DNA from 2 places in the Comamonas faecalis genome. Region 2 is predicted to be linked to the other one. Evidence: predicted binding sites of a transcription regulator. Region 2 holds the regulator's gene; the other holds the start of a gene.
The links. Region 2 encodes FliA, which starts transcription of late flagellar genes. Its sites were predicted from a motif close to CTAAAGTTTNNNNNNNNNNNGCCGNTA; they were not measured.
Positions count from the first base shown of each region.

Region 1: a site for FliA is predicted at 1,606-1,632, ahead of fliS (flagellar export chaperone FliS). Genes of this name have one in related genera too.

Region 1 is NZ_BAABBP010000002.1:21,387-24,730, reverse strand. It holds gene ABD767_RS01265 (flagellin N-terminal helical domain-containing protein) at 1-43, opposite strand, end outside; gene ABD767_RS01260 (flagellin N-terminal helical domain-containing protein) at 454-1,299, opposite strand; gene fliS (flagellar export chaperone FliS) at 1,666-2,067, shown strand; gene ABD767_RS01250 (flagellar protein FliT) at 2,118-2,441, shown strand; gene fliE (flagellar hook-basal body complex protein FliE) at 2,639-2,953, opposite strand; gene fliF (flagellar basal-body MS-ring/collar protein FliF) at 3,156-3,344, shown strand, end outside.
Region 2 is NZ_BAABBP010000002.1:177,031-180,374, reverse strand. It holds gene thiC (phosphomethylpyrimidine synthase ThiC) at 1-397, shown strand, start outside; gene ABD767_RS02000 (RNA polymerase sigma factor FliA) at 948-1,664, opposite strand; gene ABD767_RS01995 (hypothetical protein) at 1,679-2,473, opposite strand; gene flhF (flagellar biosynthesis GTPase FlhF) at 2,463-3,344, opposite strand, start outside.

The DNA of each region.
Region 1 (3,344 bases), 160 kb from region 2:
GGGCGTTGAGCGAAGCGGTATTGGTATTGATGGTCATGGCCATGGTGAAACTCCTTTGGGAGAAAAAGAGAGGGACTCCAAGCCAGTGACCTCTCATTGCCTCTGGCGGCAGGTCTGTGATCAGACCCGTTGAGCTTGTTATCGAACGCTGCGCAAAAAACTTGAGGGCGCGTGGTATCGGCAATGTCAACCGAGTGTCACCGGACAGCGGGCGAGGCGTTGCGTGGACTTGAACGGGGTTTGCCCGGCTTATTGCGTCATCGGCCCGGGCTGCGTCGCTTGCCCTGTTTTGTTGCGCATGAATGGCGCGCGGTTCATGCGGGCAGGGCCGAACCGTGGAAAAAAGCCAATAAATGCAGTAATGGGTGCAGTCACGGATGCAGTGACGAATGCAATGAAACAAGCCGAGGGACTCAATCCTCGGCTTGTGTCATGGGGCGGGCGTCAGCGTGCTCAGCGCAGCAGGCTCAGCACGCCCTGGGGCAGCTGGTTGGCCTGGGCAATCATGGCCGTGCCGGCCTGCTGCAGAATTTGCGCGCGGCTCAGGTTGGCGGTTTCGGCGGCAAAGTCGGCGTCCATGATGCGCCCGCGTGCGGCGGACTGGTTCTCTACCGCGGTGCGCAGGTAGGAGACGGTGTTCTCGAAGCGGTTTTGCACAGCGCCCAGGTTGGCGCGGGTGTCGTTGACCACGGTCAGCGCTTTGTCCAGCGCATCGATTTGCGCCGTGTTGCTGGCTGCGGCGGCGGTCGACAGCGCTGAGTTGGCGCCAGTGGTGACGAGTGCCAAATTACCTGTAGCGACGTTGACGGTTGCCGAATCGACCTTGATTTGGTTCTCTGTACCCGTATTGGCACCGATCTGAAAGGTAAAGCCAGCCGTTGTTTTCAGAATTGACTCGCCGTTGAACTGGGTGGCGTCGATCATGCGCGTGACTTCCTTGCCCAACTCCTGGTACTCCTTGTCGAGCTTGGAGATGTCGCTGCTCTGGTTGGTGGAGTTGGACGCTTGCACCGCCAGCTCGCGCATGCGCTGCAGCATGTCGTTGATGCCCGACAGGCCGCCTTCGGCGATCTGCGCCATCGAGATGCCGTCGCCGGCGTTGCGGATGGCGACGTTCATGCCGCGCACCTGGGTGTTCATGCGGTCGGCAATGGCCAGGCCGGCGGCGTCGTCCTTGGCGCTGTTGACGCGCAGACCCGAGGACAGGCGCTGCATGGTGGTCGACAGGCTGCCGGAAGTCAGTGCGGTGTTGCGCTGGGCGTTGAGCGAAGCGGTATTGGTGTTGATGGTCATGGCCATGGTGAAACTCCTTTGGGAGAAAAAGAGAGGGACTCCAAGCCAGTGACCTCTCATTGCCTCTGGCGGCAGGTCTGTGATCAGACCCGTTGAGCTTGTTATCGAACGCTGCGCAAAAAACTTGAGGGCGCGTGGTATCGGCAATGTCAACCGAGTGTCATCGTGCAGGCAGAGAGGGTTGCGGCGACTTGCGGGTGATTTGCCGCACTTATCGCGCCACTGGTGCATGCGTGGTGGTGCCATCATGAAAGACATGCTTTATTCATCTGTGGCTGCCGCAGGCGTTCTGTTTTTATCGAATCACCAGGCCTTTATTTGTCTGGCTGCTGGCCGATAACAGCGGGGAGAGACACGATGAAAGGATTGCATATGTACACCCCCCCAAGCGCTCGGGCGTCGGCGGCTGCTTATCGGCAGGTGGGCGTCGACTCGCAGGTGCTCAGCGCATCGCCCCACGGTTTGATTGGCCTGCTGTTCAATGAGCTGCTCGTCTGCCTGCAGGGGGCGGCCACGGCCATCGAGCGGCGTGACGTGGCGACCAAGGTGCGCCTGATGGCCAAGGCGTCGCGCCTGATCGATGAAGGGCTGATGTCCAGCCTGGACGTCCAGGCGGGCGGCGAGGTGGCGGCCAATTTGCAGCAGCTGTACGCCTACTGCCTGCTGCGCTTGGCGCAGGCCAATGCGGCCAACGACGCGGCCCAGGTTAGGGACGTGCAGGCGCTGCTTGAGCCAGTGATCGATGGCTGGCGCCAGATTGGTGGGCGTGCCTGAGGTTTGGGCGTGTCGTTGGTGTGTTGAACAATGTTTTTTTGAGCTGAACCATGCAGATCCAGATAAATACCCACAATCCCGACCGCTTGATCGACTTCTACAAAGCCATTGAAACCAGCAGCGCCAAGATGCTCGAAGCCGCACGCCTGAGCGACTGGGACGGCGTGGCGCGCTACGAGGGCACTTGCGCCGTGCTGATCGAGCAACTGCGCCACCAGGCCCGCAACGAGCAGCTGGCGCCCGAGCAGCGCAAGGAGAAGGCGCGCATCATGCAGCGCATCCTGCGCAACGACGCGCAGATCCGCGTGCTGGCCGAGCCGTGGATCGCGCAGTTCGAGCATTTGTTCGACGGGCAGCCGCAGGTGATGCACTGACAAACAAGCCGCGGCGTGGTGGGCGCCAGCGGCATAAAAAAGCTCAGGGGGAATGCCGGCACCGAAAGGTGACCGGCTTTTTTGATGCTGCCGCGGCGCCTGTCCCGTTCCCACGGGATGCTCAACGCTGAATGCCGCTCAATGTGGGAGCGGCGCCCTCGCCGCGATTGCCGCGGTGAAAGCCTGCGCGCAGATGCTCACACCTGCATGTTCATGATGTCGGTATAGGCCTGCACCATGCGGTTGCGCACGTTCAGCGTGGCCTGAAAGCCGATTTGCGCCTTTTGCATCGCAACCATGGTCTCCTCGATGCTGACGCTGGGGTTGTCCAGCTGCACTTCGCGCTGCAGTGCGCTGGCCTGGTTTTGCGCGCCGCTCACCTCCTGCAGCGCGTTCTTGAAGGCGGTGCCAAAGCCCACGCCCGGGGTGTTGTCGCGGTCGGCGGTGATGCGGCGCGCCACCTGCGTGCCGGTCAGCGGCGTCGTGAGGGAGCTGTTGATGCGCATGTCCATGGCGGTCTCGTCGGTGGCGGGTGGGGGCGTTGCGGGGCGGTGGGGGGAAGGTGGCGCAATCGTAGGCGCGCGGGCGGTGGCGCAGCGCGGTGAATAAATGGCCAAAGCCGCGGCTTATCGGGGCACCGGCGGCGCGGCACGCCTTCAATAATCGCTGCACCGCCGCCTTGTTGCCTGGCGTTTGCCGACCATGGAAGAACCGATGTCCACCGCCGTTGCCGAAGTCACTGTTGCCCCGCCCGCCGCTGCCGCTGCGCCGACGCTGCAGCAGCGCCTTGCCGCCATGGACCGCGCGACGCGCCTGCGCTGGGGGGCGATGCTGGCGCTGGTGGTGGCCGGTGTTGCCGCGGCGTTCTTCTTCACGCGCCAGCCCGACTACCGCGTGCTGTTT
Region 2 (3,344 bases):
CAAGCAGGGAATCATCGCGTACAAGATCGCCGCGCATGCGGCCGACGTCGCCAAGGGCCACCCGGGCGCGCGGGCGCGTGACGACGCGCTGAGCCAGGCGCGCTTCGACTTTCGCTGGCAGGACCAGTTCAACCTGGGCCTGGACCCCGAGACCGCGCAGGAGTACCACGACGAGACGCTCCCGAAGGACGCGGCCAAGGTGGCGCATTTCTGCTCCATGTGCGGGCCGAAGTTCTGCTCGATGAAGATCACGCAGGAGGTGCGCGAATACGCCGCCGCCAAGGGCATGAGCGGCAGCGCGGCACTGGCCGACGGCATGGCGCGCAAGGCCGACGAGTTCAACCGCCAGGGCGGGTCGCTGTACGTGCCCATCAAGGTGGAGCCACGAGTCGGGTAAACACCTGATCAGCGACATGTCTCGGACACCTTCCCCCTTTGGGGGAAAGGCAGGGATGATGGCTGCTGGAGCGGCAGCAACGGCGTGCCTCGGCCAGCGTCGCCGGCCCCCACCCCAGCCCTCCCCCAGAGGGGGAGGGAGTAAGGCGCAGACGCTGGAAGCGTTGCCGCTGTTACGGCGAAAAACGCCTGATCAGCGGCGTGCCTCGGACTCCTTCCCCCTTTGGGGGAGGGCAGGGATGGGGGCTGCTGGAGCGGCAGCAACGGTGTGTCTCGGCCAGCGTCGCCGGCCCCCACCCCAGCCCTCCCCCAGAGGGGGAGGGAGTGAGGTGCAGACACGTCAGCGGCATGTCTTGGACTCCTTCCTCCTCTGGGGGAGGGCAGGGATGGGGGCTGCTGGAGCGGCAGCAACGGCGTGCCTCGGTCTGCGTCGCCGGCCCCCACCCCAGCCCTCCCCCAGAGGGGGAGGGAGTAAGGCGCAGACACACTGAGGCGCGCTGCATCGCCCCATTTTTCCAATGGATGAGCCGGAAAAGGCTTGGCCGCGACGCTCAATGCGCGCGCATCTTGGTGCGCAGCCGCGCGATGGCCTGGCTGTGCAGCTGGCACACGCGTGATTCGGTCACGCCGAGCACGGCGGCGATTTCCTTGAGGTTCATGTCCTGCTCGTAGTACATGCCCATGATGTACTGCTCGCGCTCGGGCAGCGACTCGATGGCTTGGACCAGCGAGCTGCGGATGCGCTGGTCGCGCAACAGCGCCACCGGGTCGGCGTCTTCGTCGGCCATGTGACGGTCGAGAAAGCTGCCCTCGTCGTCCTCGCCCGGGCGTATGTCCTCCAGGTAGACCAGCTGCGTGCCGCGCACCTTGCCCAGCAGCGACTGGTAATCCTGCAGGCTCATGTCCATCTCGGCGGCGATCTCCGACTCCAGCGGGCTGCGCCCGAGCTTTTGCTCGACGCGGCGCAGCGCCTGCTCGATGTCCTTCTGGCTCTTGCGCGAGCTGCGGCTCATCCAGTCGCCGCCGCGCAATTCGTCGAGCATGGCGCCGCGGATGCGCTGACTGGCAAAGGTCTCGAACTGCACGCCCTGCGAGGCCTCGAAGCGCGACAGCGCCTCGTTCAGCCCGATCATGCCGACCTGGATCAGGTCGTCGACCTCGACGTTGGGAGGCAGCTTGGCGATCATGTGGTGGGCGATGCGGCGCACCAGCGGCGCGTGCTGTTGCAGCAGCGCGTTGCGGTCAAGCTGTCCTTTGGCGGTATACATGGGTCAACCTGGATTCAATGGCTGTGGTCGATGCAGGGGTGATCGTAGTCGTTGTGGTGAGCGGTGGTGGTGTTCGCGCAGCCGCCTTCCAGCAGCTGCAGCGCCAGGCGACGCAGCTCGCGCGGCTGGTCGGCGCGGATCTGCGTGGTGTGCGGCGCCAGGCCCAGCATCTGGCTTGCGCTGCGCGCGAGCGCCTGCAGCGCCTCGCGGGTCTGCGCCGTCCTGCGGGCGTCTTCGGCGCCGGTCATGGCCGCGACGGTGCAGCGCAGGCCGGCGTGCAGCGCCATGTGCTTGAGCTGCAGATAGCAGGCCACCATGCCCTGGGCGCCCGCGCCGGTCAGCGCCAGCGGCGTGCAGGCGCTGCCTTGCAGCAGCGGCGCGGCCAGCGCCGGCGGCGCATACAGCAGCAGTGCGCCATAGGCGCGAAACGGGGTGACCAGCCGCCGCAGCGCCGCAGCGCCGCCGCCCTGCTGCGCCAGGCGGCGCAGGCCCAGCGCCGCGGGCAGCACCGGCAGCAGCGCGGCATCTGCGGCGCTGGCGTCCAGCGTGGCCTGCAGCGGCAGGCTGTGCGTCTGCAGCACCTGGGCCAGGCCGGGCGCGTGCGCGCCCTCGCGCGCGCTGGCGTCGAGCACCATGACTGCGTAGCCCAGCTGCTGCAGCTGGGCGCACAGCTGCCACAGTGTCTCCAGTTCCAGGTGCGAGTCGGGCGTGGCCAGCACGGGCAGCAGGCGCGGGCCCGCGCCGGTCTGCGCATTCAGGCGCTGCAGCCCTGCGCCCTGGTGGGTGGTGCCGGCGCGCTCAAGCCACATGGTCCATCTCCGTGGGCTGCAACGCCTCGGGCGCCTGCGAGAAGAAGAAGTTCAGCTCCAGCGCCTTGGGGTCGAAGGCCGAGCGCGCGTTGGCGCGCATCGACTGCGCGACCAGCGCCGGTGCGTTGGCCGCTTCCCAGTCCTCGGGCACGCGCTGGCCGCAGGTCACGCCGCGCAGCAGCGCCTGGTGGCGGATCAGCGCGTCGATGGCCGGCCCCAGCTTCACGGCCTCGTCCACCTTGGAGAGGATGGCCTGCTGCACGCCCGCGCTCTTGAAGCCGGTGAGCACCTCGTCGAAGGTGTCGCCATGGCTGCTGGCGTTGAGCACCTGCAGGCGCTCGATGCCGGGCAGCGCCAGCAGATCGAGCAGCTCGCGCTTGCGCGGGTCGCGCGGGGCGACGCCGGTGGTGTCGATCAGCACCATCTTCTTGGACGACAGCAGGCCCAGCAGATCCTGCAGCGCGGCCTGGTCGTGCGCCAGGTGGGCGACCACGCCCAACATGCGGCCGTAGGAGCGCAGCTGCTCGTGCGCGCCCATGCGGTAGGTGTCCAGCGTGATCAGCCCCACGCTGGCCGGCCCGTGCGCCTGGGCGCACAGCGCGGCCAGCTTGGCGGCCGTCGTGGTCTTGCCCACGCCGGTGGCGCCCACCAGCGCGAAGACGCCGCCCTGCTGGATCAGCGGCAGGTCGGCCGCGTCGGTGCGCAGATTGCGTTCGAGCACGCGCATCAGCCAGCGCACCGCGTCCTGCGCGCCCAGGTGCTCGGGCAGGTGTTCGAGCATGGCGCGCGAGAGCGCGGGCGAGTAGCCGGCGCGGATCAGCTTGAGCATCAGGTTGGACTGGATCGGGTCCTGGCGCGCCTGGCCCAGCCA